4 regions of the Sedimenticola thiotaurini genome follow, and region 1 is predicted to be linked to each of the others. Evidence: predicted binding sites of a transcription regulator. Region 1 holds the regulator's gene; each other region holds the start of a gene.
What was found. Region 1 encodes FliA, which starts transcription of late flagellar genes. Its sites were predicted from a motif close to GCTAAAGTTNNNNNNNNNNCNGCCGATA; they were not measured.

Region 1 (7,374 bases):
CAGTAGCGTCCCCAGGCGCCGGTTCACCCCACGGGAGCCGATCGCGAGCACACGCCGGGCCAGCAACTTCGATGCCTCCTGGCCATTACTCCGGTCAAACTGCTTGGGCAGAAAGTCCACCGCCCCCGCGTCCAGTGCGTCGAGTGTCGCCTTGGCACCTTCATGGGTCAGCGACGAGAACATCAGGATCGGTATCGGGTTCTCCGCCACAATACGCCGCACCGCACTGATGCCGTCCAGTACCGGCATCTCCACATCCATGGTGATCACATCGGGCTTGAGCCGTCGGGCCTCGATAATGGCGCTCTGGCCGTCACCGGCAAACCCCACCACCTCGATCATCGGCACATCGCCCAGCATCGAGGCAATTCTTCTGCGAAAGAAGGCGGAGTCGTCCACCACCAGCACACGAACCCTGGAGGCAACCATTTAACCGTTATCCTCCATGTTGTGAGCGGCAAACTGCCCCGGGTTACGATAGTTGTGTTCAGCGACGAGCATATTTCCTCAGTAATCCTGGAATATCGAGAATGAGAGCGATATTGCCATCCCCGGTGATGGTAGCACCGGCCATGCCGTCCAATCCCTGCAGCAGCGCACCCAACGGCTTAATGACTACCTCCTCCTGTCCAATCAGGTGATCCACCACCAGACCGACCTGGGTATTCCCTACCGTGACCACCACCACATGACCGGTTGATTCCCGGTTATCCCGGTTGCTGTTGGGAACCAGCCACTGGTGCAGATAGAACAGCGGCAACGCCCGCTCCCGCACCATAATAGTCAATTGACCATCCACCACATTGGTCCGTTCCAGGTCGAGATTGAATATTTCCACCACGTTGGCCAGCGGCAGGGCAAACGGCTGGGTACCCAGCACCACCATCAGGGTCGGCAGGATTGCCAGTGTCAGCGGAAGTTTAATCGTAATCAGACTGCCCTTTCCGTACTCTGAATCGATCTCCACCTGGCCATTCATCTGGGCGATACGGGTCTTCACCACATCCATGCCCACGCCACGCCCGGAAACATCGGATATTTCGGTCTTGGTTGAAAATCCGGCCGCAAAGATCAGGTTATAACACTCTTTCTCATCCAGCCGTGCCGCCGCCTCTTCATCCATCATGCCTTTCTCGACAGCCTTGCGCCGCAGCACATCGGGATCCATACCCTTACCGTCATCAGCAATGGTCAGCAGAATATGATCACCAGCCTGCGCGGCGGAGAGCACCACTTTACCCACCCGTGGTTTACCGGCGGCTTCGCGCTCTTCCGGACTTTCGATACCGTGATCCACCGCGTTGCGCACCAGGTGAACCATGGGATCCGACAACGCCTCCACCAGATTTTTATCCAGATCGGTCTCTTCACCGTGCAGTTCAAGGTCGATCTCTTTCTTGAGACTGCGAGCCAGATCCCTGACCACCCGGGGAAAGCGGCCGAAGACCTTCTTCACCGGCTGCATCCGGGTCTTCATCACGGAGTTTTGCAGGTCAGAGGTCACCACATCCAGGTTGGCCACCGCCGTGGCCACCTCTTCATCCCCCAGCTTGGCCTTCAGGGTCTCCAACCGGTTGCGCACCAACACCAGCTCACCCACCATGTTCATGATGTCATCAAGCCGGGCAGTGTCTACCCGAATAGTGGTCTCTGCCGGCGGCTGTTTGCGGGCGTGTGCTTGCGGGTCATCCGTTCGTTTAGGTGATTTTGACGCTTTGGCCGGCGCTGGCTGTTTGATTGCAGGCGCCGGTTTTGCGGCGCCTGACCCAGTCGCTTGTGCCGGCGCAGCTGCCGGTTTAGCCGAGGCCGGGGCCGACTCGCTGGCCGGAGTTGCCGCCGCTCCATTGATTGCGCCAAACTTGCCCTTGCCATGCAGCTCATCGAGCAGCGCCTCAAACTCATCTTCGGTGATTTCATCCGAACTGGCAGAGGCCGCAGCGGGGGTCTTTGGTGTGGCCTCGCCAGCGGCCTGTTGCTCGGCAGCGGGCACACCATTGAATTTCCCCTTGCCGTGTAACTGATCCAGCAGGGCCTCAAACTCTTCTTCCGTAATATCGTCACCGTCAGCCGCCTGTGGCGTTGCTGCCGATGTGGCCTCTTCCGATACCGGCACACCGCCATGTTTGCCGGTGCCGTGCAGCTGATCGAGCAGCTTTTCGAACTCCTCTTCAGTGATCTCATCACCACCGAGAGCAGGATCTGACTGGGGGGCATCCGCCCCCTCGGCCACCATCTCCTCGACGGTGACCGCCTGTTCCGGTTCCGGTTCCGCTTGCGGCGCCGGTGCCACGGCAGCCTGATCGACCTGTTGCGACGCCTCGACAGACTCGCCGGCCGGCACCGCCAGTTGATGCAGTGTCTCTATCAGCTGGGCATCCGCCTCGTCCGGCTCTTCACCGGACTGGACCAGGGCAAACATTTCGTTCACCACATCCAGCACCTGTAACACGGCGTCCATCAGTACCGGATCAACCTGCCGTTGTCCCTGACGCAATACGTTGAAGACATCTTCCGCCCGGTGACACACCGTCACCAGGGGATCAATACCGAGGAATCCGGCACCACCCTTGATGGTATGAAAGCCGCGAAAGACTGCATTGAGCAGGTCATAATCATCGGGACGATGTTCCAGATCCACCAACTGTTCATTCAGTTGCTCAAGTATCTCCCCGGCTTCAATCAGGAAGTCCTGAAGGATCTCGTCATCCATATCAATGGCCATACTTCCACACCTCTAAAAGCCCAAACTGGATAGCAGATCGTCCACGTCATCCTGCCCGTTGACCAGATCACCCTGATCAATTCCGGGAACGCTCGGCCCTTCCAGTTTATCTGCGTCTTTTTGTTTTTCTGGCAATTTGGAACCCGATATCCGGACCAGCTGCACCAGCTTGTCCTCCACATCGTGCACCAGGGTAATCACCTGCCGGATAATCTGGCCGGTCAGATCCTGAAAATCCTGTGCCATCAGCACATCGGTCATGTGGGCATGCAGCTGTTTCGATCGTTCACTGGTCAGATTCAGGAACTCGGCCAGTTCACGGCTCAACTCTCTGAAATCGTCCACCGAGAGTTCACGCTTGCGGAACCGCTCCCACTGTTCCGATATTTCACTTGCCCTGCTGCCCAGTTCAGCAGCCAGGGGCAGGCTGGCTTCCACCGCACCCAGCGTGGTGTTGGCAGATTTCTCCGTCATGCTGATCACATAGGTGAGTCGCTCACTGGCATCCGGAATATCCACCTGGGCCATCTCGTTGATGCGTGGGTCCAGCAAAAATTCATTGATCGCTTCATGCAGTTCGCGGGTCAGACGACCCACTTCCAGAAACAGTTTGCTCTCAATGCCTTCGGTGAGCTGAGAGCTAACATGGATCGCCTCCGCTTCGTTCCCTGCTTCCAGGTGAGCCACCAGTTGCTTGGCCAGCATCAGACGTTCGTCAATGTCCATGTATTTCTCCAGACGGATTCGTCATGATTGCCGCTCAGCTATCTACACGTTCAAAAATCTTGTTGATCTTCTCTTCCAGGGTCACCGCAGTAAACGGCTTGACGACATAACCATTGACTCCGGCCTTGGCCGCCTCGATGATCTGCTCACGCTTCGATTCGGCGGTTACCATCAGCACCGGAAGCTTGACCAGGTTCGGATCGGCACGCACTGCCTTGAGCAGATCAATACCGGTCATGCCGGGCATATTCCAATCGGTTACCAGGAAATCAAAGTTACCTGACTGCAACATGGGTAACGCGGTATTACCATCATCTGCCTCCTGGGTATTGGTGAACCCCAGGTCCCGCAGCAGATTCTTAATAATCCGTCGCATTGTGGAGAAGTCGTCCACAATGAGAATCTTCATGTTTTTATTCAAGGCAACCTCCAAACTCGATGCCATTATTTGTTTTTACCGACCGATCAGAGTTTGTCTGCATCGGACAACCAATCTGCTAGACGGGCACGTAACCGCAGTGTTGCCTGGCTGTGAATCTGGCACACTCTCGATTCACTGACCCCCAGAACCTGTCCAATCTCCCGCAGGTTCATCTCTTCATCGTAATAGAGTGCAATCACCAATCTCTCTCGTTCCGGCAGACCGGCAATCGCCTCTGCCAGGGCCTGTTTGAATGCATCCCGCTGCATCCCCTCGAACAGACCGGCCGACTCAGTGTTGTCGCCATCAAACGGAAGCTCGCCAACTGCCTGCAACTCTTCAATACTGAAGATTCTGCAACCGGCGGCATCCTGCAGGATCCGATGGTACTGGACCAGATCCATATCCAGCACTTCAGCTACCTCCACATCCCGTGCGTCGCGGCCCTGTTCATTTTCGATGGCCCGCATGGCGTCTGCCACCATACGCGCCTTTCGGTGCACGGAACGGGGAGTCCAGTCGCTACGCCGGATCTCGTCCAGCATGGAGCCCCGGATTCGGATCCCGGCATAGGTTTCGAAACTCGCTCCCTGGCTGGGATCATAATTCCTGCTCGCTTCAAGCAGGCCGATCATTCCCGCCTGAATCAGATCATCCGCCTGCACATTGGGCGGCAATCGGTTCATCAGGTGGTAGGCAATCCGTTTGACCAGCGGCGCATGTCGATCCACCAGCGTATCCGCATCCATCTCCTGGATGGCCGTATAGCTAGCAAGCCCGCTCACCGGCTCATCTCCTGATTCTGGCTGCTGTACTGGATCAGCCGCTCCACGAAGAACTGCAGATGACCACCAGCGCCATCCGGTACAGGCCAGTTATCGGCCTTCTGCGCCAGATTCTTGAATATTTTTGCTATATGGCTACGCGGATTGGCCTGAACCACCGGTTTTTGTGATTTCACGGCCTTTCTGAGATTTTCGTCATACGGAATACTGCCCATGTAGGTGAGCATAACATCCAGGTACTGGTCCGTAACCCGGCACATCTTGTTATACAGGTTGCGCCCCTCTTCAGCACTGCGGGTCATGTTGGCCAGGATTCGGAAACGGTCCAGACCATACTCCCGATTCAACAGCTTGATCATGGCGTAGGCATCGGTAATCGACGCCGGTTCGTCACACACCACAACGATAACCTCCTGTGCCGCCCGGCTGAAGCTCACCACCGTATCCGAGATACCGGCTGCGGTGTCGATAATCAGTACATCCAGATCATTGCCGACATCACTGAAGGCCCTGATCAATCCGGCGTGTTCCGCCGCGCTCAGCTCAGCCATCTGCTGAACACCCGAGGCACCCGGCACAACCCGAATACCCGCAGGCCCCTGCAGAACCACCTCTTCCAGGGTGCGCTCACCGCTCAATACGTGGGACAGGTCATACTGGGGATGTAAGCCGAGCACCACGTCGATGTTGGCCAAACCGAGGTCGGCATCCAGCAGCATCACGCGACGCCCCATTTCAGCCATTGAAACGGCCAGATTGACCGATATGTTGGTCTTTCCAACGCCGCCCTTACCTCCGGTAACGGCGATCACTCGTACAGGTCTGGGTTGTACCATGCGTCTTAATCCTGCTGCTTGATCTGTAATTGCGTCAGCCATGAGCATTTGCTCTCGCACCTCCGAGGGCCAGTGCCAGGTATTCATCGGAATACCCACCTTCTCCGGTACTACAGGCGACCGCCTTGCTGACCAGTGTGTGTGAACGGGCCAGGTGCAGATCTTCCGGCACCTTCTGGCCATCGGCGACAAATGCCAGCGGTAACGCCTTATGGATCAACGCGGACAGCGCCCCGCCCAGTGAGCCGGTCTCATCCACCTTAGTGAGAATACAGGCCTCCGGCCTGGCAGTGCCAAAGGCGCCGATCGTCTGGATCAGAGATGAGTAGTCGGTGGCCGCAGAGAGGGTGAGAAAACTGCGCACACCCTGTCCGGCCACATCCAGCATGGAGAGCTGTTCACTGAGCCTGACATCCCGCTGACTCATTCCGGCGGTATCGATCAGGACCAGTCGCTTGCCGGTCAGGCCGTTCAATGCAACAGCCAGTTCCTCCCGGGTACTCGCCGTGCGCACCGGCACGTCCAGTATTCTGGCGTAGGTGTTCAACTGCTCCTGGGCACCGATACGGTAGTTATCGGTCGAGATCAGTGCGATCTGATGGGTGCCGTGGCGCAGGGCGAAACGGGCCGCCAGCTTTGCCACCGTGGTGGTCTTGCCTACCCCGGTGGGTCCGATCAGGGCGAATACGCCACCCTGCTCCAGCAGATCATCGCCCACTGTCTCCATTTTTGCCGCCAGATGGTAAAGCGCCTTTCGCCACGCCTGGTCCGCATTGGTGGCATCGCTAACAAGCTCCACCAGTTCACAGCAGATATCCGGCGTGATGGACAATTCCATCAACTTCCTGAACAGGTCCCGGTTCTCCGGCTTGTGATCCGCCATCTCCCGCCAGCTCAGCCCGGACAGTTCGTTTTCCATCATGCGACGCAGCGCCTTCATCTCCTGACGCATCTCCACCAGCACCGGATCCTGGCTCCACTCCACTTTGGGAACCACCTGCTCTTTCAGTTCGGTCACAGAGGCTACTTTAGAATCTCGCTCCCGGGTCGGGGCGACAGGTCTCTCCTCCTGGTGCAGGGGCCGAACCTTGTGGGATACGGATTGGGCAGGGGGCGGCGGCTCGTCTGCAAAAGCGGCGGCATCATAATCAATGGCCGCCATCAACTCGACGCCGCCATCAACTTTCTTGTTCGACAGAATCACGGCGTCGGAGCCCAGTGTCTCACGAACCTGTCGTAGAGCCTGCCTGATATCCGGCGCGAAAATGCGTTTAATCTTCATACCTGACTTTCCCCGCAGCCAGCTATCCGATCAAACGGCCTGTTTAAGTCACCATGCCGAGGTGTCCGATCGTGTAGCGGTGGCTGCCTTATGTTTCTGCACTTGGCCTGCCCACCGTGGCAACCACCTTGATTTTGCGGTTGTCCGGTATCTCGTTGTAGGAGAGCACACTCATTCCCGGTACGCTGTGTTTAACAAATCGCGCCATCCACATGCGAATCGGCGCTGCGACCAAAAGAATACTCTCCTGTCCTGCTGTCTCTTGCTGCTGAGCGGTTTCAACCAACGCTTTCTGCAGCTGTTCCGCCAGGCCGGGTTCAAACCCGACACCCCCATCCTGGGCAGGCTGAATAGTTTGCTGCAATATCTGTTCCAATCCAGGATCGAGCACCACAACAGGGATTTCTTCAACAGGACCAACAAGTTGCTGAACAATCGAACGGGAAAGCGCAACCCGGGCCCGGGCCGTCAAAGCGCCGAGGTCTTGACTCTGGGGAGCATACTCCGCCAATGTTTCGGCAATCGTGCGGATATCCCGAATGGGCACACCCTCCGAAAGCAGGTTCTGCAGAATCTTTAATATCTGCCCCAGGCTTAAGACG
Region 2 (7,374 bases), 1.3 Mb from region 1:
GCAAACGTCACCTGGCGGAAGAGCGACTGGTCAGAACCGGTCCCGGCCTGGCCGGTGCGGAGCGCGAGCCGTTCCGGGTCTGGGTGGAGGATTGGCAACTGGCCGGCAGCGGCACAACCTTTCCCTGGCACATCCAGGTCAGCGCCCGGGAGTTCCACATCGACCTGGAGCTGACCGCCGACCCGGCCATCGGCGTGGTGCTGCAGGGTGACCAGGGTTTGAGCCGGAAAAGTGCCGAGCCAGGTAACGCCTCCTACTACTACTCCTACCCCCGCATGCAGACCCGGGGGCAGATCACGCTGGATGGTACGCCTGTCGCGGTACAGGGAAACTCCTGGTTCGATCGGGAGTGGGGCACCAGCGCTCTATCGGCGGATCAGACCGGCTGGGACTGGTTCTCGTTGCAGTTGGGTGGTGGCGAGAGCCTCATGTATTACCAGTTGCGTGACAGCCAGGGCAAGCCGGACAGCTTCAGCGCCGGCACCCTGATATCGGCCCTGGGCGCCACAACACCATTAAGCCGGGATGATGTGGAACTGACGCCGCAGCGCTGGTGGCAGAGCCCCACCGGCAGGCGTTACCCGGTGGAGTGGCGCCTGCACCTTAAACCGCTGAATCGCACCCTGACGGTGAAACCGGTGCTGGATGGCCAGGAGATGAACCTGAGTGTGCGCTACTGGGAGGGTGCCATGGAGGTGTATGAACAGGAGCAACTGACAGGCCGGGGGTATCTGGAGATGACCGGTTACTGAATCCGTGCCGAGGTGAAACGCCTATAATCCGATGGCATAGCAAAACACCAGATACTCTTGGTATCAAAATCTCGCTACAGGCTCTTGAAATCAAAATCTGCTGTCCCTAACTCATAGTTAAGTGGATGCCACCAGGGTCCACGAAACCGTGTGGTTCAACTGAACACACAAGATCGAAAATATCGCTTGAGTAACGAGGATATCTACTATGAGAGCTTACGACTTATCCCCCCTGTTTCGCAGTGCCATCGGCTTTGATCGGCTGGCCAATACGCTGGAATCGATTCACAACGCCAACACCAGCGGCGGTTACCCGCCCTACAACATCGAGTTGATGGACGAGGATCACTACACCATCACCATGGCGGTGGCGGGCTTCACCACCGAAGATCTGGAGATCGAAATCAGGCAGAATATCCTGCATGTCGCCGGCCATAAACCGGAAGAGGATCAGTCCAACCGGACCTTCCTGCATCGTGGCATTGCCAATCGGGACTTTGAACGCAACTTCCAGCTGGCGGACCACATCCGTGTCGAGAACGCCACCATCGAAGATGGCATGCTGGAGATAAAGCTGGTCAGGGAGATTCCGGAAGAGATGAAACCGCGCCGGATCGAGATCCAGAAGCGCAGCGGTAATGTGATTGAAAGCGAGGCGGAAGCCGCCTGATCCACACCAGCCGGACCCGGTCCCATGATCGGGCCCGGCTATTTCGCCCCCAGATATTTCAGATAAATTGCAATTTTCACCTGCTCTTGCTGTGGCATCCTGGCGAATACCGGCATGGCCTTTTTCCCGCCCGAAGCGGACTGAACCTTGTGCATAACCTGCAACACTGACAGATCGGTGTGGCGGTTGGCCGGAACACCTTTCAGAAAGACCCCACTGCCATCCGCTTTATGACAGGGGGCGCAGTGATAATCGAAAAGCTCCCGTCCCGTTTTGAGATCGGGGTGATCGTGCTGATCAAGATCACAACCAGCCGATCCCATAACCAGCCATAGCAGAAAAAGCACCGTTAACGGTCGCCCCATAACGCCCCCGTTGTAGCGGAATCCGGAATACCCACCTGCCCAGTTTTTTCCTGTCGGTAACGGATCGGGCGGCCCTGCCTGGAGCAAAAATCGGACTCCCATTCTTCAACCATAGCCTAACTACTTTTATTCCAGTTAAATCAGTCAATTAACTGTAATTTTTGTGTTAAAAAAACTTCAGATTCAGCCACCTCCGCCGACAAAAATATTGAGCACTGACCGTAGTATAGAAACAGTAATCCTCTGTCTCCAAAGCCGTGCCTTGAGGAGATCATCTTCACCACCGGCGTAACGAAGTTGCCAGATGAAAACTAACCATAACTATCCCTTACCCCCCCTAACCCCCGGAGGTAACAAAATGAATTTACTAAGTAAAATTACCATCAAGGCACGGCTGATCTTCCTGGTGACATTTGCTGTGCTGCAACTGGCAATACTCGGATTGATCAGCATCAACGCCATGAGCAGTGCTGAATCGGGATTGAAAAGCGTTTATGAAGATCGCCTGATTCCCACCGGCCAGCTCAGCCAGATAATTGATCTGATGCGGGATAACCACAATCAGCTGTTGCTGGCCCTGCAACATTCACCGGATTCCCATACATTGGCTATGCATAATCATCCGGTAAGCCTCCATTTAGAGCTGGTGGAGAAGAATATCGCCACCAGCAACACGCTCTGGCAGGCAATTCTAAAGACCCAGTTGACGACAGAAGAGAGAGACCTGGCATCTGATTTTGCCAACAAAATGAACAGCTTTGTTCAGAAAGGGTTGAAAGAGGTTGACGATCTGATCCGGGCAGGAAAATATGAGGCCGCCAACCTGCAGTTGCTGAAAGAGACCGGCCCCACCTTTCAATCGGCTTACGCGGCGGCAGAGAAGTTATGGCAACAGCAACTGGATGTTGCCAGAGCAACCTATAACGACACTCGGGCGGAGAACGAGTTTGTGCTGAATACCGCCATAGTCCTGTTGATCGTCGGGGTCATCCTGCTGAGTCTGCTGGCTATGGTCACCATCAAGGGCATCAGCAGTGCAGTCACCCACCTGACGGAAACATCCAGCCAGTTAGCCGCCGGCAACCTGACCGTACACTCTCAGTATGATTCCCATGATGAACTGGGTGACATCGCCGACGCCTTCAATACCATCTGCGACAAATTCAGAACCGTGGTCAAGGAGCTGAGCGACACAACCGTGCAGTTGGCCGCTGCCGCCGAAGAGACTTCGGTGATTACCGGCGAGTCCAGTGTTCGCATCAAACAACAGCAGTCGGAAACTGAACAGGTCGCCACCGCCATGACCGAGATGACCGCCACGGTGCAGGATGTGGCACGCAACGCCGCCGAGGCGGAGCAGTCAGCCTTGCAGGCGGACAGTCTCACCAACGATGGCCGCACCGTAGCAGGCCAGGCACTGAATGCCACCCGTGAACTGGCTCAGGAAGTGGAGCAGACGGCAAAGGTGATTCATGACCTGGAAGCCGAGAGCGTTAACATCGGCGGCGTACTGGATGTGATCAGGGGTATTGCCGAACAGACCAATCTGCTGGCACTTAATGCGGCCATTGAAGCGGCGCGGGCCGGCGAGCAGGGACGGGGATTCGCGGTGGTTGCCGATGAGGTTCGCACCCTGGCCGGGAGAACCCAGGAGTCCACTCAGGAGATCCAGTCCATGATCGAGCGTCTACAACAGGGCACTGGAGAGGCGGTCACAGCCATGCAACGAGGCCAGGAAAAGGCGGAGCACAGCCTCTCCCGGGTGGAACAGGCCGATCAGGCGCTCGAAGAGATCAATCAGGCTGTCTCCCGCATCAAGGATATGAACGCCCAGATCGCCACCGCAGCCGAGGAGCAGGGCGCCGTGGCTGAAGAGATCAACCGTAACATCGTATCGATCAACGATCTCTCGGTACAGTCAGCCCAGGGAGCGGAACAGACCGCTGTCGCCAGCACCCAGCAAGCCCATCTGGCAGCCGACCTGCAGGCCATGGCGGCTAAATTCCGTACATAAAGCGTTCGCCATGAAGCGGAGCGGGCCGGCTCGCCCCGCTTCTGCAGACCACCGAAATGACTGCCCTACCAGGGATGGCTGGGGCCGGTGGATTCAGGCAATCCGGATCCGCACCACCTTCATAACTTCAAATTCGATCCCGGCTACCCTATCCACTGCCGGATAGTAGGTTACATTCACCCGCTGCCCCTGGAGTGATTTATAGCGGCGTTTGCGCTTGTAAACAAAAGGTACCAACTGTCCATCCATCGTCAGCGTATTGATCAACCAGTCGCCCTGCTCACGCTGTACGTGGGAGGCCACTTTCAAACCATCTGACTGTGTCAGGTTGCGGTGTTTCTTCAGTAATTTGTCAACGTTTGAGGGCATGACAACAATTGATCACCCACGGTTGTTAAAGATACCGGCTAATATACAGCTGTTTTCTTCCATGCGGGATTTTAATGTCGCTTGGTGACGATGCGCCGCCCCCTGATAACCGGTTGCAATTGCAGCATGCCGGTTCAGTTCAGCAGGTTTTCAACAGTGACTGATCGGTTCAGAGTACCTGTTGACGGGGTGGCATGACACAACTCTCGCCCTCACAGCCACACACCTCGATGGTGACATGGCCCAGAGAGTGGATATCCCGGATCAACTCCTTGTAATGTTCCGGGTCCCGGGGATCATGGGTCACCAGGGAGATGATGACACCGTAACTGCCCGGTGCCAGTTGCCAGATATGCAGATCTACAATGCGGTTGTCTGACTCCTTTTCGATGGCATCCACAATGCGTCGACCTATATCCGCGCTGGGCACAGAATCAAGCAGCACGCTACTGGTATCCTTGAGCAGGCCCATACTCCAGCGAGTGATCAGAACGGCGCCGACCATGCCCATCATTGCATCCATCCAGATCCAGCCGAAGTATTTGCCGGCAAACAGGGCCACAATGGCCAGTACAGAGGTCAGGGCGTCGGCAATCACATGCAGATAGGCGGCCCGCAGATTCTGATCCTGGTGATGGTGATGCCCGTGATGATCCGCCGCGTGATGGTGATGTTCAGCGGAACCACCATGCAGCAGCCAGGCACTGACCAGGTTGACCACCAGCCCCAGCACGGCCACCAGAATCGCTTCGTTAAAACGTATCGACTCGGGTGAGAGCAACCGATTGATAGACTCCACTCCCATCAGCAGTGCCACCATCACCAGGGTAATGGCGCTGGCAAAACCACCCAAAGCGGTGACTTTTCCGGTGCCAAAACTGAAACGCGGGTTATGTGCATTGAGCCGTGCGTATCGATAGGCAAACAGGGAGATGCCCAGAGCCGCCACATGCGTACCCATATGCCAACCGTCGGCCAGCAGGGCCATGGAACCGAACAGATAACCTGCCCCGATCTCCACCACCATGGTCACTACGGTCAGCACAACCACCAGTCGGGTGCGGTGCTCCCCTTCCGAAGTATCTGAATTGAAGTCGTGGTTGTGGCGCCACTGTTCCAGCGAGTGGGTATGCATATGGAGTCCCGGACAATACAAAAACAGGTTCACTGGATTATAGGGATTTGTGTTGACCGGAACACCCCTGCACCGGTATGTGTTTGGCTGGTCGCCATGAACCCGGTGTTCAGGACTTTTCTTCACTCGGAATCAGGGTGTGGTTGAAGCAACAGCTACAGTGGTTGATTCCTGGCACTGCGATAGGCGTTGAGCTCCCGCAGTCCCGCCAGTTGACGCGGCTGCCCCTGGCACCGCCACAGTGCCAGACCCACCTGGAGGTATTCCCTGCAATCCGCACCACCCCGGACAACAGCCCCAGCCGATGCCCCCCGGTTTGGCCCCGGCTTCCGGTATACGGCATCACCGGGGTTTATCTGTCTGATCACCCTTCCACCCGGCAGGGTTGCCGGGTCACACCCTATTCGCCCTGTCCGGGATTGCAAAGCCGGCCGTTCAGGCGCTTCAAGCGTCCCTCCCCGGGTCACAAAACAGACAATCAGAGACAACACCGGTTCATCGAAAACCAACATGGCATCACCTATTCAGGGTCGCACTCCTCCCTACATTTAGTCGAACAGCGAAAAAAGACAAACTACATTTCCCCGGGGGTTATTGTTGACCGGTAACAGCATCCTCGCCGACCCCGGACCACTCGCTTTGGTGTATAATAGTCCACTCTCACAGCAGGTTTTTTCCTACGGAATCTCACATGACACTGGAAGATCAACTTATCAAAGTCGCTACCGGGCTGGCATTTATCATTCCCGGCATCCTGCTGCTGCGCTGGTGGCTGACCCGATCCACCGGCTCTCCCGAAGAGTGGGCCGAGTATCACATCAGGATACTTGAGCAGAAGTATGCCAAGGGGGAGATCGATGATGAAACTTACCGCACCCGGCTGAATGAATTGCAAAACGAGTGACAGCAATTCTGTTCCGCACGCCAGTCCCGATGTTTCAACCTGCCAGATTCAATTCCGACAACCGACCATGAGCCATCTGTTTACATGACAGAGCATCCGATACTTTTTACGATTTTCCTGATTTTCTCTGGCGCCGCGGTGTTTGCCACCCTGGCACTCTATGCGCGCCAGGCGCTGCTGATCTCCTATATTCTGTTGGGTGTACTGCTGGGACCGTCTGCCGCCGGGCTGGTGGACGACAGCGAGCTGGTGCGGGATATGTCCAGCATCGGCATTATGTTCCTGCTGTTTCTGATGGGCCTGGAGCTGAATCCCCGGGAACTGCTGCTGTTACTGAAAAAGACCACCACTGTCACCCTGGTCAGTTCTGCCCTGTTTGCCCTCGGTGGCGGACTGGTCGCCTGGCTGTTCGGATTCACCCTGCAGGAGTCACTGATTGTGGGTGCTGCCATGATGTTCTCCAGCACCATTATCGGTCTGAAGCTGTTGCCCACCACCGTGCTGCATCACCAGCATACCGGCGAACTGGTTATCAGTATTCTGCTGTTTCAGGATCTGATCGCCATCCTGCTGCTGCTGGTGATGAAAGGCGGCAGCGGTGATGAATCGCCCCTGCTGGAGGTGCTCAAGCTGGCCCTTGCCCTACCCCTGCTGATCGGGGTTTCGGCGCTGTTCGTGAAGTTTGTCTTCTTCCCGTTGATGAAGAAATTCGACACCATCAAGGAGTACATATTCCTGATCACCATCGGCTGGTGTCTGGGTCTGGCCCAGGCCGCCACCGCGCTGGGGCTGTCCCATGAGATCGGTGCCTTTATCGCCGGCATATCCCTGGCCACCAGCCCGGTTTCGTTTTTCATCTCGGAAAACCTGAAACCGCTGCGGGACTTCTTCCTGGTGCTGTTTTTCTTCTCCCTGGGAGCCGGATTTGATCTGCACATGCTGGATGATGTGCTGCTGCCGGCTCTGCTGATCGCGGCCCTCATGCTGCTGTTAAAGCCGGTCATCTTCGCCCGCCTGCTGCGCAGTGTAGGTGAAGAGAAGAGCCGGGCAACCGAGGTAGGCGCCCGGCTCGGGCAACTGAGCGAATTCTCACTGCTGCTGGCTGTACTGGCCTGGGAGAGTGAGTTGATCGGGCTGAAGGCTTCCTACCTGATTCAGTTGGCGA
Region 3 (7,374 bases), 1.1 Mb from region 1:
AGCACGGGAATGACCGGGATCTTTTGCTGCAGGGCGGTTTCGATCTCCACCCGCAGCGGGTCGCTGTCCAGCTCCAGCCGGCGTTCACTTTTTGCGTTTTGTGCGTTCAGCCAGCGAGTGCCAATGATGGCCAGCAGTACCTGGCACTGGCCGATGGTGTTGTTGATGTGGTCCCGGAAATCGACCCCGGCGGGTATGGAGTCCACGTCCCGGAAAATGGTCTCCTTGCCGAACTCTCCATTCAGGCGGTCGCAGATTCTGCCGGTGATTTCCCGGCTGTCCTCCCGGCGGTAAGAGATAAAAATAGCCCCGCTGCATTTGGCTGATTTCGCCTTGGCGGGGGGGCGTTCAGCCGCTGCTGTTGCGGGTGGCGGAGAAGGCTGTTGTTCGGCCGGCTCCACGTACAGGTACTGGCTGGGTTTGATCACCGAGTTGAGCGACTTTTCAAGTCCCTTCAAGGTGAAAACTTCCTTCAGGTTTTCTGGTGAACGATCGCCACACACCAGCGCCAGGGTCTGGTTGGGGGCCAGGTGAATCTGCAGCAGTTTGCTTTTGTACAGGTCCAGCCGGATTCCGATCAGGTGGGAACCGGCGGCGAGCCTGAAGCGCTTGGTCTGGCCCGCGCCGATTTTTCCCACCGGCTGGTTGTCCAGGGTGATGCTGAACCGGCGCAGTTGGTTGGAGCTGGTCTTGTTTCGCTGCAGGGTGATGAAGGCGGGCAGGGTGCTCATCGCTGGATGGTCTCCGCGCCGCTAGAATTCGCCGCTGAAGGCCAGATAGAAAATCATCACCGCGATACTGGTGTAGAGCCACAGTTTGCCCACCGCCTTTTTCGCCTCCGTACTGTCCTGGAGCAGGTAGACGATGCCCATGATCAGGCCGAGGAACGGAATGAACAGGGTGCCGAACAGAATGCCGTATTTCAAACCGTCGGAAACGGCGGCCGGATCGCTGTCTATCTCCACTACCGGGGGGGAGGGTTGGCTGGCCGGAGTGTCTGATGCAGTGGCCAGCGGATGCCGGCAGTTGCCGCAGAAACGGGCGTTATCTGGGTTCTCGGTTCCACACTCCGGGCAAAACATGACGCACTCCTTCTGTAACCTGACGCGTTGAATCAGAATGCCCGTCCCATGGACCATCACCGGGCTCACTTGGCTGTGATGCCGGGCACCTCAGTGAAAATTGTAGACCACGGATCGGGTGCCGGTGCGGCGCCGCCGTGGGGGGATGGCTGCTTGACTATACTCAGCCTAGCGACGGCGCGGACAACCGGTAGCAGGGGCGGTTGTCCGCCGACAAACAGGGGGGCGGCAGGGTGGAAAAACGTAAGGCGATCAGTTCGGTGCTGGTGGGCCGGGTGCAGTCAGTGCTGCGCGGCCAGGCGATGGCAGTTGATGAGGTGGATCGGCTCGCCGGGGAGTTGATCGGGATCGATATGCACTACTGGGCCAGGCGCCTGTTGCTGAAGGTGTTGGCGCGCACGGATATCCAGCGTGCCGACCGGGTGCGCCTGGTACAGGCGCTGGCGCTGGCGACCTACAAGGACGATACGCTGCTCCAGCTGAGCGCGTTTGATCAGGCCCAGGCACTGCTGGCAGCGGAGTTTGATCTGCATAACACCGAAGACCAGGAGACCCTTGGCCTGGTCGGTGCACTGTACAAGCGGCGCTGGCGGATTGATAGTCGGCGTCAGTGGCTGGAGCAGGCGCTGCACTACTATCGGCGTGGCTTCGAGTGCGGGGTGTCTGATGATGGCGGCTACACCGCCATCAATACCGCCTATATACAGGATGTGCTGGCCTGGCTGGAGGGCCGGGCCGACGCCGGAGAGCGGGCCACTGAAAGCGCCCGGGCACGCCGCCGGGACGCACAGCTGATCCGTCGGCAGGTTATGGAGACTCTGGAACCCCGGTTGCCGCCGGCCAGCCAGACAAGCCAGCAGGACTACTGGTTGCTGGTCACCCTGGCGGAGGCCTGTCTGGGGGCCGGGGAGCCGGACCGGGCCGATGGTTTGTTGCAGCGAGCGGCGCAACTGGATGGGGTGCCGGACTGGTGGCGCAAGAGTACGGTGGAGCAGCTGGTCCATCTGGTGCAGATGCAGTCGCCGACGGATGATCCGGCCCGGCTGCACAATTCCGATGCCTGGCGGGCCATCGTCGCCCTGCTGGGGGAGTCCAGCAGCCGGGCCATGCAGACCCTGGCCCTGGGCAAGGTGGGACTGGCCCTCTCCGGCGGCGGTTTCCGGGCCTCGTTCTACCACCTGGGGGTGTTGGCCCGGCTGGCCGAGCTGGACATGCTGCGCCATCTGGAGGTGCTCTCCTGTGTCTCCGGTGGATCCATAGTGGGTGCTCACTACTACCTGGAGCTACGCCGCCTGATGCAGTTTGGTCGACACCCGACGGGTGGTGTGCGACAGGGCCTGCGGGATGAGCAGATCAGCCACCAGGATTATCTCGACCTGGTGGAGAAGCTGATCGATGATTTTCTCGACGGGGTGCAGAAGAACCTGCGCATGCGCGTGCTGGCCAACCCCTGGGCCAATCTCAAGATGCTGTTTCTGCCCACCTATTCACGCACCGAGTACCTGGGCGAACTGTACGAAAAACAGCTCTACAGCCGGGTCGATGATGATGCCCCGGCCGCCCGCACTCTGGACCGGCTGTTCATTCAGCCGCCGGATGAGGCGGACGGTTTTCGCCCCGGCGAGGTGAACTGGCGCCGCTGCCACAAGATTCCCCAACTGGTGCTCAACGCCACCACCCTGAACACCGGCCACCTGTGGCAGTTCACCGTCAGCTGGATGGGCGAGTCACCCAATATCGTCAACCGGGCCGTCGATAAGAGTCCCCGTCTGCGCCGGCTCTACTACCAGGAGGCACCGGAGCCGCGCTATCGCCACTATCGGTTGGGTCATGCGGTGGCGGCCTCCTCCTGCGTGCCGGGGCTGTTTGAGCCGATTGAACTGCCGCGACTCTACGCGCGGCGCAATATCCGGCTGGTGGATGGGGGCGTGTATGACAACCTGGGGGTGGCGGCGCTCACCGAGCAGGACTGCGCCGTGATGATCATCAGCGACGCCAGTGGCCAGTTGAGCCCGGACGACGATCCCGCCGGCGGGATCCTGGGGCCGGTACTGCGCAGTATGTCGGTGATGATGGGGCGTATTCGCGGCAGTGAATATGAAGACCTGCACATGCGGGCAGCCAGTGTGCAGTTGAAGGGCATGACCTATGTGCACCTGACCCAGGGCCTGGAGGGCAGTGAAGTGGACTGGCAGGGCAGTGGCGTCGCCACCGAAGCGCCGGACCGGATCTCCCTGACCAGTTACGGCATCCGCTGTGACATACAGCAGCGCCTGGCTGCCGTACGCACCGATCTGGACTCCTTTACCGATGTGGAAGCCTTTGTCCTGATGAACAGTGGTTACCACGCCATGTGTGACGCAGCCGATTCCCTGCAGGCGTTTCCGCTGGTGCGGGATCGGACCCACCCGTGGGCATTCCGTCAACTGGACGGGGCGATGTGTGCCGGCGACGCCGCCGGGCCCGGTCTGGCGGCCAGCGATTTGGATCGTCACCTGGGGGTTTCCCATCTCAAGTTTTTCAAGGTGTGGCGGCTGCATGGCGGCCTGACCGTGCTGGCGATTCTGCTGGGCGTGTTGCTGCTGGCGGGAGTCGGTTACTGGTTCATCTCCGGGCTGTTGAACAATCCCTCCATGAGCCTGATGCAGACGGCCACCATGCAGGCCCTGCTGGGTTGGCTGGAGCGCACCCTGACCTTGGGCAACCTGGCTGCCGGTCTGGCCATGTTGCTGGCCGGTTACCTGGTGCTGGCGCTGTTTGGCCAGCGTTTCGGCAAGCGCATCATGCAGTTCTTCAGACTGCGCTCGATTCTGCGCCGGGCCGCGATCGGGGTGGGGATCGGCCTGGTGGGCTGGATTATTCCGGCCCTGCACCTGGGGCTGTTCGATCGCCTGTTCCTGCGCCTGGGGCGGCTGCGTCGGGCCGGCGTCAGCCGAGCAGGAGACGGAACTCCCTGAACCAGCGGGCCAGCCGTTCGTGGTAGTGATGGGCGGCATATTTGGGCCCGTTGTAGAAGCGTGCCACCCGGTGAAAATCGGCCTCATCGGGCTGACCTTTTCCGGTCTCTGCCTGGCGCGGCTTCAGGAAACGGGCCACGAAAGCCACCTGCTCATCCACCGGCGCGCTAAACAGGGCGCGGGCATCCGGGGCGCCCACAGCGTCATAGTTACACCCCATGATCTGGCCCAGTCCCAGGCTCATGGACTGCATGCGCAGCTCCTCCAGGTCGCTATCGGGGTGGCGTTGGTTGAGCCGTGACAGGTAGTGCTGTTCAAAGCGCGGTCGAATGATCCCCGCCGTCTCCTGGCGGATGATGGACAGGATCCACTCCGGCCGGATCTGGATGCCCTTCTGCTGCTGCGCCCGTGCAGCGGTCAGGGCGGCGTCACCGTAGCGCTCCAGGATGGCGCGACAATCGAGAAAGCGGTGTTTATGCAGGGCGTTGAGATGGAAGATCGCCAGCTCCACATCGCCGCACATGACCTGGTTCTGCTCACAGCGCTGATAGGCGGTCTGCAACATCGCCTGCAATGTGGCCTGGTCCAGGCTGGTCTCCGGGATGCTGTCGATCAGGCGCCGGGCGTTGTTCCACCGGCAGGGGTAACAGAGCCGTTCACGGTCCGGCTTGCCGCCAAGACCGTGATCGTACTTGAACTGGGCGACGCCCCGGTTGGTGCCCCGGCCAAAGTCGCCGTCGATCAGAAAGGCGCCGCTGGCGGCGGTGGAGTAACCGAGAAAAATCATCAGCCGTTGCAGTGCGGCGATGGCGGATTCACCGGCCGATTGCCGGGTCAGTTCGATGTCGGCAGCGAGCAGGCGTTGCAGTGCACGCTGCCAGATGCTGCTGTCATCTTCGGGGTGAGACAGTATCCGCTGAATGCGCGTATCCCTGACCAGCGAAACAATATCCATGTTGATGTTCCATCCTCTGGTTGGCTGTTTAAGAGGATAGCAGTGTGTGGCCGGCTGTCTCAGGTTGGGGCGGGTTAATCCGTTTCGTCCGGTTCGTACAGGGCGTGAAACTGCTCCGCTGTCATGCAGTAGCCATCAGTTGCATCGGGCTGGTTGAACACCAGGTAGTCACCGGCGGCGAAGTGTGACTCCCCTTCCCGGGTAGGCAGTGCGCCCGGCCGGGTCGCCCGGCGGGCCCAGACCGGTGTGGCCTTGATAAACCGACCCGGGGAGACCTGTCGGTAGGTGCGGGCGAAGACATCGGCCGCCACGGTGTAGATGTCGCCGTTATTGTCCACCAGCCAGTCCCCCGGTGCGGCAAACTGTTCGGCTCCCCATTTGTGATAGCGAAGGCCGTCGCTCTCCAGCGCCAGCTGGATGGCGGTAATCGCCTGGTCGGGACGTCTGTGATAACGGCGCAGCGTGCTCATAGGCTCAATTTAGCATGCCCGCAGGTATCTGCCGAACGGGACGATTCATAACCGTGCGTTGTGCCCCGGGTTGGTGCAGTTCATTGGATGGAGTCAGGCCTGTCCGAGCTGTTACGACCCCCTTGTCGGCCGGCATATGGGTTGGTTCGGAAAGCCATTTATCCGGATGGGTCTTGACAAGTTAGCTGTTGGTATCGGAATTGCTTTCGAGTTTTTCTCAACCGGGAGTTTGTCATAAGAATTAAAGACTTATCGGTTATGTTAGTCATCACTAAAGCGTGGATAGATCAGTTATGTTCCGTTATTATTACCACAATTATCGTATTGAAAAATCGATGCCCAGCTGTGGTTCAGTTATCTGCCTTACTGCCGAATGAATCTTTAAGCCATTTGGCTGTATGGACGCGGTACCCACCAATTTTCGCCAGCGGAATAAGAAAGGACGGTAATTCATGAAGATCAATCATCCCGTCACCGATGTGGAAAAGCAGTTCAGCATCGATGCCAACATACTCTCCACAACCGATCTGAAGGGTGCGATCACCTATATCAATCCGGATTTTATCGACATCAGCGGTTTCCCCGAAGATGAGCTGCTGCACAAGAACCACAACGTGGTTCGTCATCCGGATATGCCGCCTGCCGCGTTTCAGAGCCTCTGGGATACGGTGAAATCGGGCCGACCGTGGATGGGGATGGTGAAGAACCGCTGCAAGAACGGCGACTACTACTGGGTCGATGCCCTGGTCACACCGATCGAACAGAATGGCAAGACGGTGGAGTATCAATCGGTCCGATATAAACCGGAGCAGGCGTGTGTCGAACGGGCCAAGGGTATCTACCAAAAGCTGCGGGAAGGCAAGGATTACAAACCCAGTCTGCGGGCCCGGATCGGGTTACGCAATCTGCTGATTCTGTCCAACCTGCTGGCACTGCTGCCGGCCGCCGTGACCAGCCTGAACGCATCACTGCAGTCCTACAGTATCTGGGGCTGGTTGCTCAGCGCCGGTCTGATCGTCGGGGTCAATACCATCCTGATGATGCCCATGGCAGCCATGGTGGAGTGGGCCCGGTCCATCTTCTACCATCCGGTGATGTGCAAGGTCTACACGGACCGGGATGATGAGTTCGGCCAGATAGCTTTGGCCATGCGCATGCAGCGTTCCAAGCTGAATGCGGTGATCGGGCGCTTGTCGGATACCACGCGGATCTTGCGGGAGACCGCCGATGTCACCTCGGAAGCGGCCAATCGCACCAGCCAGGGGGTGGATACCCAGCAGCAGGAGATAACCCAGGTGGCCACCGCCATGACCGAGATGTCGGCCACGGTGCAGGATGTGGCGAAAAATGCCGCCATGACCGCTGAACAGACCACGGACAGCCTGAAGGAGAGCCAGGCCGGCCAGGCGGTTGTGGAAGAGACCATCACCGCTATCCATCAACTCAGTCAGGAGATTCAGCAATCCTCCAGCGTGATTCAGCAACTCTCCGGTTACAGTGAAAATATCGGCAGTATCCTTGCCGTGATCAAAGGCATTGCCGAACAGACCAACCTGCTGGCCCTCAATGCCGCCATCGAAGCGGCCCGGGCCGGTGAGCAGGGGCGCGGTTTTGCGGTGGTGGCGGATGAGGTGCGAACCCTGGCCAGTCGCACCCAGGAGTCGACCCAGGAGATCGAGACCATGATCGACTATCTGCAGAATGGCTCCAGGGAGGCGGTGCAGGTGATGGACCGGAGCCAGGCCAGCGCAGATAACTGTGTCGATATCGCCGGGCGCGCAGGCACTGCTCTGCAGGCGTTGGCCGAGACCATCAACACCATCAGCGACATGAACATCCAGGTGGCCACCGCATCGGAAGAGCAGAGCGCTGTGGCGGATGATATCCAGCGGAACATCGTCAATATCAGC
Region 4 (7,374 bases), 1.7 Mb from region 1:
GTCAGAAGTTCTGGCGTAAAGGGGAGTCGTCCGGCCAGATACAGCAGTTGAAGGATATGCGCTTCGACTGCGATGGCGATACGATTTTACTCCTGGTGGATCAGACCGGCCCCGCCTGCCACACTGGTCGCCGCAGCTGTTTCTACAATGCGGTGCGTGGTGACCGGGTGGAGGTAGTGAGCGAGCCACTGATCGATCCGGAAACGCTTTACGGTAAATAATCGACGGAATTTAGGCTATGTTGGAAGTTACACCAGTCAAGGCATTCAAGGACAACTTTATCTGGATGCTGCACAATCCAGGCAGTGAGACGGCGGTTGCCGTTGATCCGGGCGAGAGCGCACCGGTGCTTGCCTGGTTGGAAGAGCGCGGCTTGCGTTTGAGCGCGATCCTGATTACCCATAAGCATATCGATCACACCGGCGGAGTGATGGATCTGCAGTTTGCTTTTCCGGGTATTGCGGTTATGGGGCCGACCCATGAGGCGATACGGGGGATCAAGGTTAAACTAAAGGAGGGTGATCAGCCGCAGATACCGGGCCTGGATGTAGATTTTACGGTGTTGGAAATACCCGGACATACCGAAGGCCATATTGCCTACTACGGAGAAGGTAAGCTGTTTTGTGGTGACACCCTGTTTTCGGCCGGTTGCGGCGGTATCTTTGGAGGTACCCACGAGCAGATGCATGCATCGCTGCAGCGAATCGCGGCGCTGCCGGCGGACACGCTGGTCTATTGTGCCCATGAATACACCCTGGAAAACCTGGGGTTCGCCAAGTGGGTGGAGCCGGAAAGTACCGCTATCCTGGAGCGTGAACAGGAGGCGCAGGCGCAACTGTCCCGGGGGGAGAATACTGTACCCTCCACGTTGCAGACAGAGTTGGCAACCAACCCGTTCCTGCGGGTGTCCGTACCTGAAGTGAAGGCGGCTGCTGAACGCTATGCCGGACATGAGCTGTCCAGCGGTGCCGAGGTGTTTACCGCCATTCGTCTCTGGAAAGACCGGGAGTACGATTAGTCTCTCCGGATTGGCGGGAACTCCAGAGCTTTCATTAACCCGACAGATCGAGTAATCAATGGCCGAGCAAATCCTGATTAAAAATGCATCCATGGTGAATGATGGGCAGATTCTCGAAGGGGATCTGTTAATCCGGAATGGCCGGATTGAACAGATTGCCCCGGAGATTTCCGTACCGGAACAGGCCCGGGTGCTGGATGCGGAGGGTCATACCCTGATTCCGGGTATGATCGATGATCAGGTCCATTTTCGTGAACCGGGAGCCACCCACAAGGGGGATATGTACAGCGAATCCCGGGCGGCGGTGGCGGGTGGTATCACCAGTTTCATGGATATGCCCAACACCAATCCCCAGACCACCAATCGGCAGGCACTGGAGGCCAAATATGCGCTGGCGGCGGACCGGGCGCTGGCCAATTATGCCTTCTACCTGGGCGCCACAAACGACAATCTGGATGAGATAGTCGCCCTGGACCCGAAACAGGCCTGTGGGGTCAAAGTGTTCATGGGGGCTTCGACCGGTAACATGCTGGTCAATAACGAAGCGGCACTGGAGGCGATCTTCCGGGATGCGCCGGTGCTGATTGCTACCCATTGTGAGGATACGCCGACCATCCAGCGGCTGGAAGAGAGCTATCGGGACAAGTACGGCGAGGATGTACCCATCGAGTGCCACCCGCTGATCCGCAGTGCCGAGGCCTGTTATCTTTCATCCTCCATGGCGGTGGAGCTGGCCAAAAAACATGATGCCCGGCTGCATGTGCTGCATCTGACCACGGAACGGGAGATGGAGCTGTTCCAGCCTGGTCCGTCGGATGGCAAGCGGATCACCGCCGAGGCCTGTGTCCATCACCTCTATTTCGATGACCGCGATTACGCCCGCAAAGGGAGTTTTATCAAGTGCAATCCGGCGGTAAAGAGCGAATCCGACCGGAATGCGTTGCGTAAAGCGCTGCTGGACGGGCGGATCGATGTGGTGGCGACCGATCATGCGCCCCATACCCTGGAGGAGAAGCTCAACAGCTACTTCAAGGCACCTGCCGGACTACCCCTGGTGCAGTGGGCGCTGCCGATGATGTTCGAACTCTATCATGACCGACTGATCAGTCTGGAGCAGCTGGTGGAGAAGACCAGCCACGCACCGGCGCGCCTGTTCAATGTCATGGAGCGTGGCTATTTGCGGGAAGGCTATTGGGCCGATCTTACCCTGGTTGACCTGAACAGTCCTACCCGGGTGGAGCGCCGGGATGTGCTCTATAAGTGCGGCTGGTCGCCAATGGAGGGTGAGCGGCTGCGATCCAAGATCATCGCCACCATCGTCAATGGTCAGGTCGCTTACCGGGGTGGCCGGGTCAATGATGCGGTGCGGGGGCAGCGGCTGGAGTTCGACCGCTGACAGGCTGTGGAAAAGTGATGCCGGCCCGCCATTTCAGCCAGGCAGGCCGACATCAGCTGTAGCCGATGGCGCCCTTGTCCACACCTTCAAATGCTTCAACCCGAAAATGCGCTTCCGGATGCTCCTGTTTCAGGGTGTCGGCGATATGCTGGGCCAGATTCTCCACCGTGGTGTCGCTGTCCACCAGATAGCAGCGCTGGCTGGGCAACTCCAGGCTGAAAAGTCCCTGATTGGCCGTGTACCCGAATCGGTAGAAGGTCTGGTGGGTCCGTTGTATGGTCGCTTGCAGGTCGCTGCGGGTGGCGATGTAGATATCCCTCCAACGGTCGGCCCAATCCGCCTCCAGGGCTTGATCCCGTGTCCCATTCCGGTAGATCACGATGCGCGAGCGATGGCCGTGGGCGATACGCTGACAGTTTCCCCCGTGATGCTTCAGTCCATGACTGTAGCGATACCAGGCGCCTGCAGTGGAGTCTGCGTAGAGCCTTAAACGCAACTCCTGAATATTATCGGGCAACTCCCGCTGCAGCTTTTCCATCATGGCCTGAATCAGGCTCTGTTCATTGATCGTCTCTGACTCGATCAGGGTTACGGCACTATTCGGGCTGCTGTGCAGCAGGGTTTCACCCGATGTCAGTTGAAAACGGATATCGCAGCGGTGCTCCTGCTTTTCGGTCTGGCAGCCGCTGTATTGGGCCGGTACCAGCAGGCGGTGGTCAAACTCCAGGTCGATACAGCGTTTAACCTGCTTTTTCACTTCGCTGAAGTCAAGCACCATGCCCTGGTGATCGAGTGAACCGTCCAGTTCGATATCCACCAGCCAGCTTTCGCCCAGCAGGCCGGCGACGGGATCAAGGAGGGAGAAGTCTATAACCGTCAGCCGGTTAACGAACAGTGTGGTCATGGATGGTTGTGGGTCTGCCCTTGGAGGTCGAGCATCTTTGCAGGCTTTGCCCGTTGAGGCAAGCCCGCACGCCTCGCCGACTCAGGCTGATCCAGCGATGTTCACTGGATTTCTACCGGCCAGCCGGTCTGGGTGGGGCATCTCTGCCCACATGGGTGAACGGGGGTTAGTCGTCGGCGCCTGAAGAGATTTTGAACTGCCGGACCACCTGCTGCAGTTCCCGGGCCAGCTCTCCCAGGTGTATGGTGGTGTTCATCGACTGCTGGGAGAGGGTGGCGGTGCTCTTGCTGCCCTCGCTGATCGAGATAATGGACCGGTTGATCTCTTCAGAGACGGCGCTTTGCTGTTCAGAAGCAGAAGCGATTTGCAGATTCATGTCGTTGATGGTTTCGATGGCGGCATTGATCGCCTCCAGGGATGCACATGCGTTGTTGGCTTGTTGAACATTCTCCTCGGCAGTGCTGCACCCTTTCTCCATGGCGTCTACCGCCTGGTGGGCGTTCAGCTGCAGATTATGGATCATCTCCTCGATTTCGCCGGCGGACTCCTGGGTACGGTTTGCCAGGTTGCGTACCTCGTCGGCCACGACGGCAAATCCCCGCCCCTGGTCACCGGCCCGGGCTGCCTCAATAGCCGCGTTCAGGGCCAGCAGGTTAGTCTGTTCTGCGATGCCTTTGATCACATCCAGCACACTCCCTATGCCTTCGCTGCTTTTCTCCACCTGGCCGATGATGGTGGCCGCATTGGTGATTTCGTCATGCAGGGACTGGGTTGATTTGGCGGTCTGTTCCATGGTCAGACGGCCATTGGCAGCCTCACCCGTAGCGGAGCGGGTGGCCTGGGAGGCGTTGACTGCGTTGCCGGCCACTTCACTGATGGTGGCGGACATCTGATTAATGGCGGTGGCCACCTGTTCGGTCTCCTGTTCCTGGGCCAAAATCATGTTGCTGATATTACGGGCACTTTCGGTGGTTTCGGAGACCGCGTTGATGACCTCGCCGGTGGCGCTGGCGGTGTGTTGTACCAGTGCCTGAATCTTGTCGATAAAGGTATTGAATGATTGCGCCAGCTGACCGATCTCATCCCGGGTGCGGCAGGTCAGGCGGCGGGTCAGATCCCCTTCCCCATGGGCGATATCATCCAGGGCATGGACCACTTCGCCCAGTGGTTTACAGATTGAACGGCCGATTAACCAGGCCATTAACAGGCCCATTAGCAGGCCGACAACCATCAGGATGGCGACGGTCAGGGTGGTCCGGCTGGTCTCATCAATGAGGTGGCCGTTGGTTTGGCTGATCGCGTCGGACTGGAGTGATTCCAGGGCAATCAGCCTATCGTCAATTTCTTTGAACAAGGGGGTCGCTTCGCTACGTACCAACCAGGCATCGGTGCGCCATTGATCACCACCGTGAATCGCCATCATTTTAGTGATGTTGGTCTTGTAGGTCGCCAACTGCTCCCGGAACTGCTCCAGTGAATCGGCCTGATCCAGGGTCAGCTCATCTTCGTACTCGAATAATTGGTCCACCAGTTGTTCAGTCCGCTCCAGGTAGAGATCGAGATCGTTAATCACAGTGTCGGAGCGGAACGCCAGATAACCCCGGATGCTGCTCATCACGTTGCTCCAGGCGTAACGCAGATCGCCGAACAGGGTCAGTAGAGTACGTCGTTCGGGGGTCACATCCTCTTCCTGTTCAGCAGCGATCATTTGCGAAGTGAGCTGCACCATCACCCGGCTGGTGGGGTTCAGATCGGAGTTGGCGAAGGCGATACCGGGAAAATTCTTCTCATAGCTGGTGGCTGTCTCCAGCAGGCGGTTGCCAAGGCTGCGAAATCGCTCCAGGTCCGTAGCGAGTCCTTCCACCAATGCGGCAGACTCCTCGTCTGAAGCGACCGCCTTGAGTGCTTTGAGTTTTTTAACCAGTGTTTCAGAGTGTTCGAGTCCCTGCAGAAAACCGTTCCTGTGATCCTCCTCCCGGGTCGACAGAAAGAAGCCGAGCGCGCTGGCGGTCTGGTGGACGCTGGCGGAGAGCTCCTTGGAGAGCAGGGCAGTTGGCTGCCGAACCTGTACCATCTCTATGACAGAACGCTCCATGTTCTTCAGGCTGGTCAGGGTCTGGATGGAAATGGCCGCTATGATAATCAGCAACGCGGCAAAACCTATCCAGATTTTGTGACGGACTTGAAGAATGCTAAACACGAAGAAATCCCCCTGAAGAATCTTGATGATTCATTTGGCTGGTCCGGCTTTCAGCGCCGAATCTCTGTTATGTGAGGAGTTCTAACGGCAGGAATTGCGGGAACTTTAATTCCACCGGGCGGCTATAACCGCATGAGAGATATGGTTATTGGGGGATGGAGCCACCCGCCGGAATCGAACCGGCGACCTCATCATTACGAGTGACGCGCTCTACCAACTGAGCTAGGGTGGCGTATTCAGGGTCTTCCGCCGCGCTGGAATAGGGCATAGCGGATAAGGGATCGGGAGTATAAAGAAATGTTGGTCCGGGCACAAGCCGTTACTGATCCCGGTAAGTGGCTGGAAAATAGGCGGTTTCGGGGTTACTTCTTTGGTCTGATCTGAACCACCAGTTCAACGCCACTGATTTCCGTACCTGCTGGCGGCATCGCATCCAGGTTGATCTGGATCGCATCGTCGTCAATATCGCAGATCTCCTGGGTTTCAGTATTGTAGAAGTGGTGGTGAGGATGGGTGCTGGAGTCGTAGAAGGCCCGTTCCGGATCGACGAACAGTTCCCGGATCAATCCCTTGCGGGCAAACAGGCCGAGGGAGTTGTAGACCGTGGCCTTAGAGACCGGACGTCCTGTCCGGTTGGTCAGTTCAAGTACCTGATCAGCGGAGAGGTGCTGCGGGCGCGCCAGTATGGCGGACGCGATCTTGACCCGCTGAACCGTGGGGCTGATGCCATGGCTACGCAGCAGGTGTACGATTTTCCTGCGCTGTTCACTTTGCTTGAGTTCGTTCCGGCTCATAGGTTTAACATTATAGACGTTGGTTGTTTTTTAAGTCCAATCCAAAATTTTGACGCCTGTCATCTGATCGGCCGTTGGTCGGACAGGATTGACCACTTGTCCTTTGATAGATGAATTTCTCAACCAGGACCTGCTATACGTTCAGATATGAAAAGAAAAGGCAGCAAAAATTCGGGTTTTACCCTGATCGAACTAATGATCACTATCGCTGTGGTAGCCATACTATTAGCTATCGCTGTTCCTTCTTTCACCTCCATGTTGATTAATAATCGCTTGAACACGCAGGCCAATGAGATGGTCGCCCTGTTTGCGCTGGCCAGGAGTGAAGCCACCAAGCGTGGTGCCGAGGTGCGTGTCGCGGCGCAGGATGCCAATGACTGGACAAAAGGTTGGAACGTGCTTGTAGATGATAATAAGGATGGCGACTTCAATGACGCTGGAGACGTTTTGAGCGTTTTGGCGCCATTCCCGAAATCCACGGTGGTTGCGGGTGGCAGTAACAGTCTGACTATTCCTGGTGTGGTTGTATTTGATTCTCGTGGTGCTCTTGTGCCCAGGGGAGATGTGTTCTCGATGGTTATTTCTGATCCGGGCTGTACGGGGGATCAAAAAAGAACTCTGATTGTTTCAACGACCGGCAGACCTTCAATTACGCGTTCCGCATGTCCGTAGGCGACCAGATGAATACACTCAAGATAAAAAAGCATCAGCAGGGCTTTACTTTAATAGAAGTAATGGTTTCTGTTATTGTTCTGGCGATTGGCCTGCTTGGAATGGCCGGGCTTCAGACTGTTACGCTGCAAAACGGCCAGAGTGCCTACATGCGTTCGCAGGCTACCATTCTCGCTTATGACATTATGGATCGCATGCGGATCAACCGTGATCAGGCAATTAATGGATCCTATGATCTGGCGCTTAACGCAACCCCATCAAGTGGTTCGGGTGTCCACCAGCAAGACCTGACAGCTTGGGTTGCTGACCTTGCTGAAGCGCTCCCTGCCGGTGACGGTTCAGTGGATTGTACGAGCGTTTCGGGTCTTTGTTCGATTGTCGTCCAATGGG

Region 2: a site for FliA is predicted at 1,962-1,989, ahead of AAY24_RS01345 (methyl-accepting chemotaxis protein). Genes of this name have one in related genera too.
Region 3: a site for FliA is predicted at 5,812-5,839, ahead of AAY24_RS12465 (methyl-accepting chemotaxis protein). Genes of this name have one in related genera too.
Region 4: a site for FliA is predicted at 5,601-5,628, ahead of AAY24_RS18615 (methyl-accepting chemotaxis protein). Genes of this name have one in related genera too.

The regions. Positions count from the first base shown of each region.
Region 1 covers NZ_CP011412.1:1,600,693-1,608,066, forward strand. Annotated here, with positions in the region: gene AAY24_RS07255 (protein-glutamate methylesterase/protein-glutamine glutaminase) at 1-429, opposite strand, end outside; gene AAY24_RS07260 (chemotaxis protein CheA) at 488-2,722, opposite strand; gene AAY24_RS07265 (protein phosphatase CheZ) at 2,735-3,448, opposite strand; gene cheY (chemotaxis response regulator CheY) at 3,483-3,857, opposite strand; gene AAY24_RS07275 (RNA polymerase sigma factor FliA) at 3,914-4,654, opposite strand; gene AAY24_RS07280 (MinD/ParA family protein) at 4,651-5,490, opposite strand; gene flhF (flagellar biosynthesis protein FlhF) at 5,525-6,772, opposite strand; gene flhA (flagellar biosynthesis protein FlhA) at 6,861-7,374, opposite strand, start outside.
Region 2 covers NZ_CP011412.1:307,063-314,436, reverse strand. Annotated here, with positions in the region: gene AAY24_RS01360 (lipocalin-like domain-containing protein) at 1-752, shown strand, start outside; gene AAY24_RS01355 (Hsp20 family protein) at 961-1,422, shown strand; gene AAY24_RS01350 (c-type cytochrome) at 1,461-1,787, opposite strand; gene AAY24_RS01345 (methyl-accepting chemotaxis protein) at 2,146-3,801, shown strand; gene AAY24_RS01340 (hypothetical protein) at 3,895-4,170, opposite strand; gene dmeF (CDF family Co(II)/Ni(II) efflux transporter DmeF) at 4,340-5,305, opposite strand; gene AAY24_RS01330 (SHOCT domain-containing protein) at 5,997-6,209, shown strand; gene AAY24_RS01325 (cation:proton antiporter domain-containing protein) at 6,294-7,374, shown strand, end outside.
Region 3 covers NZ_CP011412.1:2,711,271-2,718,644, reverse strand. Annotated here, with positions in the region: gene AAY24_RS18580 (TIR domain-containing protein) at 1-731, opposite strand, end outside; gene AAY24_RS12485 (zinc ribbon domain-containing protein) at 753-1,082, opposite strand; gene AAY24_RS12480 (tetratricopeptide repeat-containing protein) at 1,316-4,039, shown strand; gene AAY24_RS12475 (N-acetylmuramidase domain-containing protein) at 4,011-4,994, opposite strand; gene AAY24_RS12470 (hypothetical protein) at 5,069-5,464, opposite strand; gene AAY24_RS12465 (methyl-accepting chemotaxis protein) at 5,917-7,374, shown strand, end outside.
Region 4 covers NZ_CP011412.1:3,255,985-3,263,358, forward strand. Annotated here, with positions in the region: gene hisI (phosphoribosyl-AMP cyclohydrolase) at 1-221, shown strand, start outside; gene gloB (hydroxyacylglutathione hydrolase) at 239-1,018, shown strand; gene AAY24_RS15015 (dihydroorotase) at 1,077-2,414, shown strand; gene AAY24_RS15020 (6-carboxytetrahydropterin synthase) at 2,467-3,318, opposite strand; gene AAY24_RS18615 (methyl-accepting chemotaxis protein) at 3,485-5,518, opposite strand; tRNA gene AAY24_RS15030 (tRNA-Thr) at 5,675-5,750, opposite strand; gene AAY24_RS15035 (Fur family transcriptional regulator) at 5,881-6,312, opposite strand; gene AAY24_RS15040 (GspH/FimT family pseudopilin) at 6,460-6,984, shown strand; gene pilV (type IV pilus modification protein PilV) at 6,993-7,374, shown strand, end outside.